2 regions of the Streptomyces sp. NBC_00459 genome follow, and region 2 is predicted to be linked to the other one. Evidence: riboswitches for the same ligand, from Rfam matches in the RefSeq annotation. Region 2 holds a riboswitch; the other holds the start of a gene.
What was found. A riboswitch is a leader RNA that binds a small molecule or an ion and turns the genes downstream of it on or off. The one in region 2 is predicted to bind cyclic di-AMP.
Positions count from the first base shown of each region.

Region 1: another riboswitch for cyclic di-AMP. It lies ahead of OHN74_RS26075 (transglycosylase family protein); the one in region 2 lies ahead of OHN74_RS32605 (M23 family metallopeptidase).

Region 1 is NZ_CP107903.1:5,876,909-5,884,536, reverse strand. Features, by position in the region: gene OHN74_RS26095 (Ppx/GppA phosphatase family protein) at 1-726, opposite strand, end outside; gene OHN74_RS26090 (DUF501 domain-containing protein) at 723-1,355, opposite strand; gene OHN74_RS26085 (FtsB family cell division protein) at 1,381-1,857, opposite strand; gene eno (phosphopyruvate hydratase) at 1,959-3,245, opposite strand; gene OHN74_RS26075 (transglycosylase family protein) at 3,615-4,331, opposite strand; cyclic di-AMP (ydaO/yuaA leader) riboswitch at 4,335-4,506, opposite strand; gene OHN74_RS26070 (transglycosylase family protein) at 4,691-5,623, opposite strand; gene OHN74_RS26065 (cytochrome P450 family protein) at 5,852-7,159, opposite strand; gene OHN74_RS26060 (nucleoside triphosphate pyrophosphohydrolase) at 7,337-7,628, opposite strand, start outside.
Region 2 is NZ_CP107903.1:7,362,655-7,370,282, forward strand. Features, by position in the region: gene OHN74_RS32590 (DNA gyrase/topoisomerase IV subunit A) at 1-1,991, opposite strand, end outside; gene OHN74_RS32595 (M16 family metallopeptidase) at 2,261-3,655, shown strand; gene OHN74_RS32600 (M16 family metallopeptidase) at 3,652-5,040, shown strand; cyclic di-AMP (ydaO/yuaA leader) riboswitch at 5,255-5,422, shown strand; gene OHN74_RS32605 (M23 family metallopeptidase) at 5,436-6,209, shown strand; gene OHN74_RS32610 (GntR family transcriptional regulator) at 6,398-7,093, shown strand; gene OHN74_RS32615 (HPr family phosphocarrier protein) at 7,266-7,547, opposite strand.

The sequences.
Region 1 (7,628 bases), 1.5 Mb from region 2:
GGAATGGTGGATGGCCTCGGGGTCGTACGCGGACAGGTTCTGCGCGATCGCCGACACCGTGGTGACCGACCCCGCGAGCCCCACCAGCGTGCGCGCCTCGCTCAGCGGGACCGTCTCCGCCGCCAGGTCCAGGGCCGCCTCGATGTCCGAGCGGATCGCCGCGATCTGCTCCTCGGCGGGCGGATCGGTGACCGCGCCGTCCCGCACCAGGTGCCGCTCCGTCATCCGTACGCACCCGATGTCCACGGAGCGTGCCCCGCGCACCTGGTCGTCCCCGACGACGAACTCGGTCGAGCCGCCGCCGATGTCCACGACCAGGTAGGGCTTGGCGAGGTCGGCGCGCCCCGTCAGTTCCCTGGTGGCGCCGGTGAAGGAGAACTCGGCCTCCTGCTCGCCCGAGATGACCTCGGGCTCGACACCCAGGATGTCCAGCACGCCCCGGACGAACTCGTCCCGGTTCTCCGCGTCCCGGGAGGCGGACGTCGCGACGAACCGCAGCCGCTCCGCGCCGTGCTCCTTGATGACCGCGGCGTACTCCCGGCAGGCCGCGAAGGTCCGCTCCAGCGCCTCGGGGGCCAGCCGCCCCGTACGGTCGACGCCCTGGCCGAGCCGGACGATGGTCATCCGCCGGTCCAGGTCGACGAGTTCACCGGTGTCCGGGTCGGCGTCGGCGACGAGGAGGCGGATCGAGTTCGTACCGCAGTCGACGGCGGCGACGCGGGTCACTTGTCGCTCTTCCCTGACTGCACCGGGTCCGGGGAGTCCGTCGGGTCCGTCGGCTTGAACGCGAAGTGGCCGGACCCGTTCTCGTGCACCACCCAGCCCTCCCCCTCCGGAGGGGTCGAGCGCATCACGCAGGGTCCCTTCGCCCACCACTCGGGCAGCATCGCGATCGCCTCGTCGCCCAGCGGGTTCACCCCGGGGCCGGCGGCCAGCGAGTGGCCCACGAGGACGTGCAGGCACTTCACGCGGTCCGGCATGCCGCCCGCGCTCGGGAAGCCCTCCAGGACCTCGATCGCGTCACGGCGGGCGATGTAGTCGTCGTGCGCGGCCCGGTAGGCGGCGGCCAGTTCCGGGTCCGTCGCCAGGCGTTCCGTCATCTCCTTCATCACGCCGTTCGCCTCCAGCGTGCCGATCGCCGAGGCGGCGCGCGGGCACGTCAGGTAGTACGTCGTGGGGAAGGGCGTGCCGTCCGGCAGCCGCGGAGCCGTCTCCACGACGTCCGGCTGGCCGCAGGGACAGCGGTGTGCGATGGCGCGCAGCCCGCGCGGCGGGCGGCCCAGCTGCTGCTGGAAGGCCTCGACGTCCGCGTCGGTCGGCTCGGTGCGCGGGGTGGGAGGCGGGGGCGTGTCCATACCTGTCTTCTCTGTTCCGTTCACTTCACTGGTCGGCGGCGTCGGCCTTGTCCACGCCGTCCCAGACGTTCGCGTACCAGGGGCGGTCGGCCGCGCCGAGGTCTGCGCGCGACTGCTTCGCCGCGTCGGGATCGATCACGATGTACCCGGTCTCGCCCGGCATCACATAGTGCAGCCGCTGCCGGATCTGCTGCTCCGCGTACGCGTCGTCCTGCCAGCGTGCCTTCAGGTCGCGGAGCTGCTCGACCCGCCGGCTGGCCTGGTCGCGTTCGCGTTCCATCTCGGCGATGTCGGCGCGCTGGGAGACGTACTGCCTTATCGGGTAGGCAAGGGCCACGATCAACGTGCACAGGACCAGGGCGAGCAGCGCCGCCCGGCCGGTCAGACGGGAGCGGCGGGCCTGCCGCTTGGTCTGGGAACGGTAGACGCGGGCCGCCGTCTGCTCGCCGAGCAGCTTGATCCTGGTCGCGGTGGAGAACCGGTCCCGGTCCTTCACGGCCATGTTCCCCGCCTCCCCTTCACACACGCGTACGTCCCCGCACACGGTACGGGACCGGATACGGGGACGTACGTACGACTGGCTATGCCTTGACCCTGGTTGGGTCAGCCCTTGAAGCGCGGGAAGGCGCTGCGACCGGCGTACACAGCGGCGTCGTCGAGGATCTCCTCGATGCGCAGCAGCTGGTTGTACTTGGCGACGCGGTCCGAGCGGGCCGGGGCGCCGGTCTTGATCTGGCCGCAGTTCACGGCGACGGCGAGGTCGGCGATGGTGACGTCCTCGGTCTCGCCGGAGCGGTGGGACATCATGCACTTGAAGCCGTTGCGCTGGGCCAGCTCGACGGCGTCCAGGGTCTCGGTCAGCGAGCCGATCTGGTTGACCTTGACGAGCAGGGCGTTGGCCGAGCCCTCCTCGATGCCACGGGCGAGGCGCTCCGGGTTGGTGACGAAGAGGTCGTCGCCGACGATCTGGACCTTGTCGCCCAGCTTGTCGGTGATGGTCTTCCAGCCGGCCCAGTCGTCCTCGTACAGCGGGTCCTCGATGGAGATGAGCGGGTACGCGGAGACGAGCTCCTCGTAGTACTCGGTCATCTCGGCGGCCGTGCGGGACTTGCCCTCGAACTCGTACTTGCCGTCCTTGTAGAACTCGGACGCGGCGACGTCGAGCGCGAGCCCGATCTGCTCACCGGGGACGTAACCGGCCTGCTTGATGGCCTCGATGATGAGGTCGAGGGCGGCGCGGTTGGACTCCAGGTTCGGGGCGAAGCCGCCCTCGTCGCCGAGACCGGTGGACAGGCCCTTGGTCTTCAGCACCTTCTTGAGGGTGTGGTAGATCTCCGCGCCCCAGCGCAGCGCCTCGGAGAAGGACTCCGCGCCGATCGGGGCGATCATGAACTCCTGGATGTCGACGTTGGAGTCCGCGTGGGAGCCACCGTTGAGGATGTTCATCATCGGAACGGGCAGCAGGTGCGCGTTCGGGCCGCCGAGGTAGCGGAAGAGGGGCAGGTCGCTGGCCTCGGAGGCGGCGTGGGCGACGGCGAGGGAGACGCCGAGGATGGCGTTGGCGCCGAGGGAGCCCTTGTTGTCGGTGGCGTCCAGGTCGAACATGGCCTGGTCGATCAGGCGCTGCTCGGTGGCGTCGTAGCCGACGAGCTCCGGGCCGATCTGCTCGATGACGGCGAGGACGGCCTTCTCGACACCCTTGCCGAGGTAGCGGTTGGGGTCACCGTCGCGCAGTTCGATGGCCTCGAAGGCTCCGGTGGAGGCGCCGGACGGGACGGCGGCACGACCGGTGCTGCCGTCATCGAGGCCGACCTCGACCTCGACGGTGGGGTTGCCTCGCGAGTCGAGGATTTCCCGGGCTACGACGACGTCGATGGACGGCACGAGCATCTCCTTCATGGGATGTGACGCGGGTACGCGGGGCTGCTGGGCCTCGCGGGTACGGGGCCGCGGCGGCTCCGCGATGATGAGCCTAACCGGCTCCGGGGGATCGGCCAGCCGTCCGACCACCCCATGGACGGAACATGAACGGAACCCAGGGTAAACATTGTTCCCCCAGGGAACAAAAAGCCCCGCTCCGGTGCGTACGGGGGAAGACGCACCGAAGCGGGGAGCCCGTGGGGGACGGGGGTGGCCCTCGCGAGGCCTCCACTATGGAAGGCACGGATGTGAGGGCCCTGTGGTTCACCTACGAGCCGGCCGGGGTCTGGGGGAGGTTCCGGCCCGCCGGTGACCGGGGTCAGCCGCGGTACAGCCGCGTCAGCTGAGGTGCAGCTGCTGGCCCGGGAAGATGAAGTCGGCGTCGTCGATGATGTCCTTGTTCAGCTGGAAGAGCTTCTGCCAGCCGCCCTTGACGTCGTGCGCCTCGGCGATGGCGCTCAGGCTGTCGCCCTTGACGACCTTGTACTCGCCGTCGCCCTTCTTGACCTTCTTGCCGGTCGGGGTGGTGACGGTCTTCTTCGCGGCCGGCCGCTCCTGCGAACGGGAGGCCTGCTGGTTGTCGGTGGAGCGGGTGGAGGTCTCGCCGGAGCCGCTGGAGCTGCTGGAGTTGCCCGAGCTGCTGGAACCGCTGGACGAGCTGTCGCTGGAGCCGCCGCCGTAGGAGGCGTTGGACAGGCCCACACCGCAGACCGGCCAGGCACCCTTGCCCTGGCCCGCGAGGACCTTCTCGGCGATGGTGATCTGCTGGGACTTGGAGGCCTGGTCGGCGGTGGAGGCGTACGCCGAGCCGCCGTACGCGGCCCAGGTCGAGGCGGAGAACTGGAGGCCGCCGTAGTAGCCGTTGCCGGTGTTGATGGACCAGTTGCCGCCGGACTCGCACTGGGCGACCGTGTCCCACTCGGCGGAAGTGGCGGCAGAGGCGGAGCCGGCCGCCAGAAGCGGAGCGGCGACCGCGGCGCCGGTGACACCGGCGATGGCGACGACCCGGGTGGCCTTGGACGGACGGCGGTGCTTGCCCTTACCGGTAAACAGCATGCGTGATCCCCTCACCGACGCCTGCGAGGTGAGCTGTCGGGTTCGGGCCGGTTGAGTTGCCCGGCCGTACGTCCCTCTCGGGCGGCGTACGGCTTCACCCCAAGCCGCTCCGGACAACTGCCCGGTGCGGCACTTACCTTGGGTCCCCCGCTCCTGCCTACGGCGCTTGATAGCGACGACTGTTCCCGTACGGCCGTTGGCAGGATTCGGCGTTGCGACCGGCGGGGCCCACTGTGGCGGGCGATGACGACCGTAAACAGCTGATCCTCTGAAATACAAAGACGATCAGGGCTTCTGAGACCTTTGTCTCACCGCATTGATAAAGGACATTCAGCGCGAAACCAGGACGTGAACTCCGGTTAGTTTTGCCCGGGTTCGCTACCTACCGCAAGGGTCTGACCGGGAAGGATGAGGCCCGAGTCCGCGTCAAGGAAGGACTCGGTCCCGGCGGGATCCGCGGACTGCCCGCCGGCGAGGTCGAGGGAGTCGGTGACACCCCAGAGGACACCCCCGATGCCGCCGGCGTACGAGCCCTCGGCCTTGCCGCGGTGCCGGCCGGTACCGACGGAGGCCTCACCTTCGGTCGCATCGACCCCTTTTGCCGCACTCTGCCCGGAGTTGCCCCGCTCTCCACCTACTACGGAATCTGTGGGTGAACTGTCGCCCTCCTTCACGTCACCCGCACCGGGCGACGAGGAGGAAGGGGACGGCGAGGTGACCGACCCGGCGGGGTCGGTGGGGTCGGCAGAGCCCGTCGTCGCCCCGGCGGACGGCGTGGGGGACGGCGACGAGTCGGAGGCCCCGGGCGAGGCCGGGGAGCCGGTGGAGGGAGATGCCGAGGGCGTGGGCGACTCCGAAGCCGAGGAGGAGGAAGAGGAGTCCGACCCCGACCCCAGGCCCAGACCCAGACCCAAGCCCGAACCCGCGGTCGATTCCGAGGTGTCACCCTCGGCCACACCGGTGTCGACACCGGCCGATCCGGTGTCCTTGCCGAGCCCGGACAGCAGCGCACAGGCCTCCCAGGCCCCCGCGCCCTGGTCGGCGAGGATCTTCTCGCCGACGGCGATCTGCTGCGAGCGGCTGGCCTGGTCGGCGCTCGTGGCATACGCGAGGCCGCCGTACTTCTCCCAGTCCGCCTGGGTCAACTGGAGCCCGCCGTAGAACCCGTTGCCGGGGTCGGCACTCCAGGAACCGCCGCTCTCGCACTCCGCGACCCGGTCCCAGGTGGTACCGCTGGCCGCACTGGCCCCGGTCGCGCCGAGCAGCGGAATCGCGATGGCGGAGCCTGCCACGCCGGCCGAGACAAGCAGAGCCGGGGCCTGACGGGGGCGACGGTGACGACCGTTCCCGGAGAGCATGCGATTGCCTTTCACGAGACAGCGAGGAGCGGTGCGACAGATGATGCAAGGCATCGCACTGGTGCACGAACGTATCGACAGGCGATCACTTGTCACAAGTTAATGCCGCACAGATCACGTGAAGATCACATTGTTGAGGGAGTGTCACCTTCTCGCGAACTCCTACGACCCCTCCGGCGCCGCGCGCCCGGTTCCGCGAACCGGCGTGAACTCGACGGGCAGGGTACGCAGTCCTCGCATGATGAGCCCACCCCGCCACCTCAACTCGGCCGGGTCCGCGCCGAGTTGCAGGTCAGGGAGACGCGTGAGGAGGGTGGCCAGCGCGCTGCGCCCCTCCAGTCGGGCGAGCGGGGCGCCGAGGCAGTAGTGGATGCCATGGCCGTATCCGAGGTGCTGGTTGTCCCGGCGGCCGAGATCGAGGGTGTCGGGGTCGGCGAACCGCGCCGGGTCCCGGTCGGCGGCGGCGAGGACGACCAGGACGGGGTCGCCGGCCCCGATGTCCTGTCCGCCGATGCTGAGCGGCCGGGTGGCGAAGCGCCAGGTGGCCAGCTCAACGGGGCCGTCGTAGCGGAGGAGTTCCTCGATGCCGGTTTCGAGGAGGGAGGAGTCCTCGACGGCGAGGGAGGCCTGGAGGCGGGCGCGCTGCTCGGGGTGGGTGAGCAGGGCGTAGACCCCATTGCCGATCAAGTTCACTGTGGTCTCAAAACCAGCGAACAGGAGGATGAAGGCCATGGCGGCGGCCTCGTTCTCGGTGAGGTGCTCGCCGTGGTCGGAGGCGCGGATGAGCCCGGAGATGAGGTCCTCGCCGGGTTCGGGGACGTCGGACAGCGCCTCGCGCTTGCGGTGGATCAGCTCGGCGAGATAGCCCCGCATCTTCTTGACGGACCGGGCGACCCCGCCCCGGGGCCCTCCTCCGTGCCGGATCATCATCCCGGCCCAGTCCCTGAAGTCGTCCTGGTCCTCACGGGGTACGCCCAGCAGATCGCAGATCGCGTAGATGGGCAGTGGGAAGGCGAAGTCGTGGATGAGATCGGCGGAGCCGTTCGCCGCGAACCGGTCGATGAGATCGTCGGTGAGTTCCTGCACCCGGGGCGCGAACTCGGCGACCCGTCGCGGAGTGAACGCCTTGGCGACGAGCCGCCGCAGCCTGGTGTGGTCCGGCGGATCGATGTTGAGCAGATGCGTCATCAACTCGGCCTTGCGCTCCCCGGGGATACCGGTCTTGCCCTTGGCGTGCGCGGGCTCGTCGTGATGCGCGGGGTTCTTGGAGAGCCGGGGGTCGGCGAGGGCCTGCTTGGCATCGACGTAACGGGTGACGAGCCAGGCCTCCACGCCGCTGGGCAACTTGGTCCGGTGCACGGGCGCGTGCTCACGGAGCCAGGCGTAGGCGGGGTAGGGATCCGTCGCGAACTCCCAGGTGAAGAGTTCGGGAGCGGGGGTCGGGGGCGTGGCGGGGGGCTGGTTGGTCACCCGGTGACGGTATCGGGAGGGCGGAGGCCCTCAGCGAGGCCCTGGTCGGCGCCGACGCGGCCGCACTCTCCGGCACACCTCCCCTCCCCCGCGCCCCCGACCACCACGCCTCAGCACAGGCCCCGGCCCCGGCCCCGGGGCGACGGTACCTACGGCCGGGCCCGGTTCAGGGCGCTGTCACTCCCCAGCAGTCGCCCCGGCCACCCCTTCCCTCACCCGCACCGCATCCCGATAGGCCCGCGCTGCCGCCCGCAGCGCCGCCTCCGGGTCCACGCCCTCCGTCTCCGCGCGTACCGCCATCTCCAGCAGTTCGTATCCGATGCCCTCGCCCTGCGGCAGCGGGACGTCCAGGCCCGCCGTGTGCACCCGCGACGCCAGCTTCGCGGCCAGTGCGAGGCCCGGCTGGCCCAGGGGCACGCCGTCCGTCACCGACTCCCGCCGCTTCTCGACGGCCTTGGTGCGCAGCCAG
Region 2 (7,628 bases):
AGCTCCGCCGCGCCGACGATCCGGTCGCCGTCCTTGAGCGTGATGACCTCCAACTCCCCCTTGTTGGAGGGATAGTCGGGGACCACACGCTTGACGACGCCCTGCTCCGTGCCGATCGCGAGGCCCGGGGACGACTCGTCGAGCGTCGTCAGGCAGACCACCGTCTCGCCGTCCTCCAGGGTGAGGAACTCCGACAGCGGGGCCCCGCCCGAGAGGTTGGGCGCAGCCATCGTGTCGGGGAGCCGGGGGAGATCGATGACGTTGATACGCAGCAGGCGGCCCGCCGACGTCACCGCGCCCACCTCGCCCCGTGCCGTCGCCGGGACCGCGGAGACGATCAGGTCGTGCTTCGCCCGCCTGCCGTCCTCGTCGGCCGGGAACGGCTCACCGTTCGCCGTACGAGCCAGCAGGTCCGTCGAGGAGAGCAGGACCCGGCACGGGTCGTCGGCCACCTGGAGCGGGACACCGGCCGCAGGGGCGGCGCCGGCCGACTCCAGCAGGACCGTACGCCGCTCGGTGCCGAACTTCTTGGCCACCGCGGCCAGTTCGGTCGAGACCAGCTTGCGCAGCTCCGCGTCCGACTCCAGGATCCGGGTCAGCTCCGCGATCTCCGCGGCCAGCCGCTCCTTCTCGGACTCCAGCTCGATACGGTCGAACCGGGTCAGCCGGCGCAGCGGGGTGTCCAGGATGTACTGCGTCTGGATCTCCGAGAGGGAGAACCGCTCCATCAGGCGTTCCTTCGCCTGCGCGGAGTTGTCGCTGGAGCGGATCAGCCGGATGACCTCGTCGATGTCCACCAGCGCGGTGAGCAGGCCCTCGACCAGGTGCAGCCGGTCGCGGCGCTTGCTGCGGCGGAACTCCGAGCGGCGCCGTACGACCTCGAAGCGGTGGTCGAGATAGACCTCCAGGAGCTCCTTGAGCCCCAGGGTGAGGGGCTGGCCGTCCACGAGCGCCACGTTGTTGATGCCGAAGGACTCCTCCATCGGCGTCAGCTTGTAGAGCTGTTCCAGGACGGCTTCCGGCACGAAGCCGTTCTTGACCTCGATGACCAGGCGCAGGCCGTGGCTGCGGTCGGTGAGGTCCTTGACGTCGGCGATGCCCTGGAGCTTCTTCGAGCCGACCAGGTCCTTGATCTTGGCGATCACCTTCTCCGGGCCGACGGTGAAGGGCAGTTCGGTGACGACCAGGCCCATGCGGCGCGCCGTCACGTTCTCCACCGACACCGTGGCGCGGATCTTGAACGTGCCGCGGCCCGTCTCGTACGCGTCCCTGATCCCGGCGAGGCCGACGATCCGGCCACCGGTGGGCAGGTCGGGGCCCGGGACGTGCCGCATCAGGGTGTCGAGGTCGGCGGCCGGGTAGCGGATGAGGTGCCGGGCGGCCGAGATGACCTCGCCGAGGTTGTGCGGCGGCATGTTGGTGGCCATACCGACGGCGATGCCCGACGCGCCGTTGACCAGCAGGTTCGGGAAGGCGGCGGGCAGCGCCACCGGTTCCTGCTCCTGGCCGTCGTAGTTGGGGGCGAAGTCGACGGTGTCCTCTTCGATCGACTCCGTCATCAGGGACGTGGCGTCGGCCATGCGCGCCTCGGTGTACCGCATGGCGGCCGGCGGGTCGTCGTTGCCCAGAGAACCGAAGTTGCCGTGACCGTCGACCAGCGGCACGCGCATGGAGAACGGCTGGGCGAGACGCACCAGGGCGTCGTAGATCGACGAGTCGCCGTGCGGGTGCAGCTTACCCATCACCTCGCCGACGACGCGGGCGCACTTCACATAGCCGCGGTCGGGGCGCAGGCCCATCTCGTTCATCTGGTACACGATGCGACGGTGTACGGGTTTGAGGCCGTCGCGGGCGTCGGGCAGGGCTCGGGAGTAGATGACCGAGTACGCGTACTCGAGGAAGGAGCCCTGCATCTCGTCGACGACGTCGATGTCGAGGATCCGCTCCTCGAAGTCATCGGGCGGCGGGGTCTTCGTGGTGCGGCGGGCCATCGCTGCCGGCTCCTTGCTGAGACATGAACGGGATCTGACGCGGACCATTGTGGACTGCCGCACTGACAACGCGGACCAAGGCCCATGCCTGCGGCGGTGTTCGGCGACGGCCGCTGATGCTGAAACGTACCGCCTGGAACCCGAGGAATCTCGCTGTCGGCGTACGTCCGCCGGGAACTTCGCCAGCACTCCACACGCTTGCATACAGTGGCAGGACCGGCAGGAACTCAGCGGTTGCAACAACCGCATCCGCGATCGAAGGGACGTACATGCCCATGGGTCACACGGCCACAGCCGAGGCAGGCTCCGGCGGCCTGACAGCGACCGAGCACCGCCTCGCCAACGGGCTGCGCGTGGTGCTCTCCGAGGACCACCTGACCCCGGTCGCAGCGGTGTGCCTCTGGTACGACGTCGGGTCGCGCCACGAGGTCAAGGGGCGTACCGGCCTGGCTCACCTCTTCGAGCACCTGATGTTCCAGGGTTCGGGCCAGGTGAAGGGCAACGGCCACTTCGAACTGGTCCAGGGCGCGGGCGGCTCGCTCAACGGCACCACCAGCTTCGAGCGCACCAACTACTTCGAGACCATGCCCACCCACCAACTGGAGCTCGCGCTCTGGCTGGAGGCCGACCGCATGGGCTCGCTGCTCGCGGCCCTCGACGACGAGTCCATGGAGAACCAGCGGGACGTCGTCAAGAACGAGCGCCGACAGCGCTACGACAACGTCCCCTACGGCACGGCGTTCGAGAAGCTGACCGCCCTCGCGTACCCGGAGGGCCACCCCTACCACCACACGCCGATCGGCTCGATGGCCGACCTGGACGCGGCGACGCTGGAGGACGCGCGCGCGTTCTTCCGCACGTACTACGCGCCCAACAACGCCGTCCTGTCGGTCGTCGGGGACATCGACCCCGAGGAGACGCTCGCCTGGGTCGAGAAGTACTTCGGATCCATCGCCGGGCACGACGGCAAGCCCGCGCCGCGCTCAGGCGCCCTCCCCGACGTCATCGGCGAGGAACTGCGCGAGGTCGTCGTGGAGGAGGTCCCCGCGCGCGCGTTGATGGCCGCCTACCGGCTCCCGGAGGACGGCACGCGCGCGTGCGACGCGGCCGACCTGGCGCTCACCGTCCTCGGCGGCGGTGAGTCCTCCCGTCTCTACAACCGGCTCGTACGGCGGGACCGTACGGCGGTGGCGGCCGGCTTCGGCCTGCTGCGGCTGGCCGGAGCGCCCTCCCTGGGATGGCTGGACGTGAAGACCTCCGCGGACGTCGAGGTGCCGGTCATCGAGGCCGCCGTCGACGAGGAGCTCGCCCGGTTCGCCGCGGAGGGCCCCACGGCCGAGGAAATGGAGCGCGCCCAGGCCCAGTTGGAGCGCGAGTGGCTGGACCGGCTCGGTACGGTCGCGGGCCGCGCCGACGAACTGTGCCGTTTCGCGGTGCTGTTCGGCGACCCGCAGCTCGCCCTGACCGCCGTGCAGCGCGTGCTCGACGTGACGGCCGAGGAGGTCCAGCAGGCCGCCAAGGACCGGCTGCGCCCCGACAACCGCGCGGTGCTCGTCTACGAGCCGGTCTCCGGAGAGACCGCCGAGGACGCTGATCCGCCGCAGGACCCCGAGGCCGAGGCCACGATCGAAGCCACCGACACCGACGAGGAGGCGGCCAAGTGACCGAGCTCGCCACGATGGAGTTCCACCCCCAGCCCCAGGCGGGCGAGGCCAGGCCCTGGGCCTTCCCGGCCCCCGGCCGGGGCACGCTCGGCAACGGTCTGACCGTCCTGCGCTGCCACCGCCCCGGCCAGCAGGTCGTCGCCGTCGAGGTACTCGTCGACGCCCCCCTGGAAGCCGAGCCGGCCGGTCTCGACGGAGTGGCCACGATCATGGCCCGGGCCTTCTCCGAAGGCACCGACAAGCACTCCGCCGAGGAGTTCGCCGCCGAGCTGGAGCGCTGCGGCGCCACCCTCGACGCGCACGCCGACCACCCGTGCGTGCGCCTCAGCCTCGAAGTGCCCGTGTCGCGGCTCCCCAAGGCGCTCGGTCTGCTGGCCGACGCCCTCAGGGCGCCCGCGTTCTCGGACAGCGAGATCGAACGGCTGGTGCGCAACCGGCTCGACGAGATCCCGCACGAGACGGCCAACCCGGCCCGTCGCTCCGCCAAGCAGCTGTACAAGGAGCTGTTCCCGGCGGCCTCGCGCATGTCCCGTCCGCGCCAGGGCACCGAGGAGACGGTCGCGAAGATCGACGCGGCCGCCGTACGCGCCTTCTACGAGAGGCACGTCCGGCCCGCCACGGCCACCGCCGTGGTCGTCGGCGACCTCACCGGCGTCGACCTGGACGCGCTGCTCGGTGACACCCTGGGGGCCTGGACGGGCTCGTCGGCCGAGCCGCGGCCCGTGCCGCCGGTGACCGCCGACGACACCGGCCGGGTCGTCATCGTGGACCGCCCCGGCGCCGTGCAGACCCAACTGCTCATCGGCCGCATCGGCGCCGACCGGCACGACCGCGTCTGGGCCGCCCAGGTCCTCGGCACGTACTGCCTCGGCGGCACCCTCACCTCCCGCCTGGACCGTGTCCTGCGCGAGGAGAAGGGCTACACCTACGGTGTGCGGGCGTTCGGCCAGGTCCTGCGCTCGGCTCCGGACGGTACCGGTGCCGCGCTGCTCGCCATCAGCGGCTCCTTCGACACTCCCAACACCGGTCCCGCTCTCGAGGACCTCTGGAAGGTGCTCCGCACCCTCGCGGCGGAAGGGCTCACCGACGCCGAGCGCGATGTCGCGGTGCAGAACCTGGTCGGCGTCGCCCCGCTCAAGTACGAGACCGCGGCGGCCGTGGCGAGCACACTGGCCGACCAGGTCGAGCAGCACCTGCCCGACGACTACCAGGCGACGCTGTACCGGCAGCTCGCCGCGACCGGCACCGTGGAGGCCACCGCGGCGGCCGTGAACGCCTTCCCGGTGGACCGCCTGGTGACGGTCCTCGTCGGCGACGCGGCGACGATCGAGGAGCCTGTCCGGGCCCTCGGTATCGGCGAAGTGACCGTCGTCCCCGCCGAGTAGCGGCACGGCGTACACGAAAGGGGCCCCGGTGCCGAAAGCGTCACCGGGGCCCCTTTGTCCATTTTGATGCGCAAGTTGTCCGTATTGATGGAGAGGTGGACCGTCTGCACTGTGGCATGCGCTACAAAACCCGTGATCGGTTTGTTGATTGAAAGATGTCCCGTTTAGCGTCTGTCCGGCTGTCCGTCATGCACCGAGCCGCAGCCGCGGCACCGGACAGTCATCGCCGAGTCCCCGTACGGCGCGAGCCAGGGGAGCCGGGGACCCACCATGTGCAGTCCCTGGGGTGAATCGGATGCCCGCGCGTGCCGCGAGGGTGTCCGTAGGAGACCTTCCTGCTCCGAACCCGTCAGCTAACCCGGTAGGCGAGAAGGAAGGAAAGGACCCACAACTACATGGCGTTCACCCGCGCCACCGGGAAGCACCGTCGTCCCAGCCGCCCCAGCCTTGTCACCCGTACGACCGTCCGAGCAGCCGGCGTGGCCGCCCTCGCGACCACCGGCGTCGTCGGCTCCCTCGCCGCTCCGGCGCTCGCCGCGGAGTCCACCGTCGAGCAGACCGGCCTCACCCCGGTGATCTCCATCGGCGAGTCGCTCGCCGAACAGATCGACGCGCAGGCCGCCGCCCAGGAACAGGCCGCCGAGAAGGCCGCCGCCGAGAAGCGGGCCGAGGCCGCCGCGCGCAAGGAGGCGGAGGAGCGGGTCAAGGAGGCACGCGAGGCGAAGGCCCGCGCCGCTCGCGAGGCCGAGCGCAAGCGCCTCACCAGCTATGTCGCCCCGATCGCCGGCTCGTACATCTCCACGGGCTACAAGACCGGCGGCGCCATCTGGTCCTCCGGCAGCCACACCGGCGTCGACTTCCATGCGGCGTCCGGCACCACCGTCCAAGCGGTTGGCTCCGGCACCGTCGTCGAGGCCGGTTGGGGCGGGTCCTACGGCAACAACATCGTGATCAAGATGATTGATGGTACGTACACTCAGTACGGTCATCTGTCGTCCATCAACGTCTCCGTCGGTCAGACGGTCACCCCGGGTCAGCAGATAGGCCTCTCCGGAGCCACCGGCAACGTCACCGGTGCGCATCTCCACTTCGAGGCACGCACGACCCCGGAGTACGGCTCGGACATCAACCCTGTCGCCTACCTCCGCTCGCACGGCGTGAACGTCTGACGACCCCGCGCACCACTTGTCGTGGCCCCGGCTCACCGAGCCGGGGCTTTCGGCGTTTCACAGGGGTGTGTGTCCAAAAAATATCCATCGATTCCGGCCTGCCGTCGGAAATTCCGGTTCTCTGCAATAGAGTCACTCAACACACGTCAATCGTCGACGTTTCACGGGGATTAAAGCGGAGGTCGGACATGCGTATTCCGGCGCACTCGGTATGCACGGCGATCCGGGACGACATCGTCGCCGGTGTCTACGAGCGCGGCAGCCGGCTCACCGAGGAACTGCTCGCGCGCCGGTACGGCGTCTCGCGCGTCCCCGTCCGCGAGGCCCTGCGCACGCTGGAGGCCGAGGGCTTCGTGGTGACCCGGCGGCACGCGGGCGCGTGCGTGGCCGAGCCCACCGAGCAGGAGGCCTCCGACCTGCTGGAGATGCGCATGCTCCTGGAGCCGCTGGGCGCCTCCCGGGCCGCCCAGCGGCGCACCGAGGCCCACCTCAAGGTGCTGCGCGGCCTGGTCCGGCTGGGGCAGGAGCGGGCCAGGCGGGGGAACAGCGAGGATCTGCGCTCCCTGGGGGGCTGGTTCCACGAGACGCTCGCCCAGGCTTCCGGAAGCCACGCCCTGACCTCGACGCTCACCCAGCTCCGGCACAAGATCGCCTGGATGTACGCGGTGGAGGCGCCGGCCAGTCCCGTCGACTCCTGGGCGGAGCACGGGGCGATCGTGGACGCGGTGGCGCGCGGTGACGGTGAGCGGGCGCGGGCGATCACGGCGCTGCACACCGAGCGGGCGACCGTCGTGCACCGACTTCGATTTCCGGGCGCCGGGGAGCGGCCGGATCGTGTGAGGACTTCGCAACATCCCGTAAACATGACGGGCCTGCGTCATTAACACGGGCGCCGTATACAAAGAGGGTTGAATTCGCGGGGGATTATTTCTGCTGCCTGCGATCGGGAATTACGAAGGGCCCGCCCGATATTCGGGCGGGCCCTTCGTCGTGTGCGGATGATGCTTTTGCGGTGGCATCTGCCGCCACCGTCGATCGAGGACCCTTCAGGCTTCCTCAGACGGTCTCGGGAAGTTCCTCGAGCCCCTCGGCCACCAGCTTCGCCAGGCGGTCGAGCGCGGCTTCGGCGCCCTCCGCCTCGGAGGCGAGGACGATCTCCTCGCCGCCCTGGGCGCCCAGGCCGAGGACCGCCAGCATGGAGGCCGCGTTGACGGGATTGCCGTCGGCCTTGGCGATCGTCATGGGGACGCCGGCGGCCGTGGCCGCACGGACGAAGATGGAGGCGGGGCGGGCGTGGAGGCCCTCCGCCCAGCCGACGTTGACGCGGCGCTCAGCCATGTGATGCTGCCCTTCACTGTCTCAGGGTTGTCTAGACCATTGTTCCATAGCGTGAAGCGTGCCGGGAGGCGGGCCCAAACC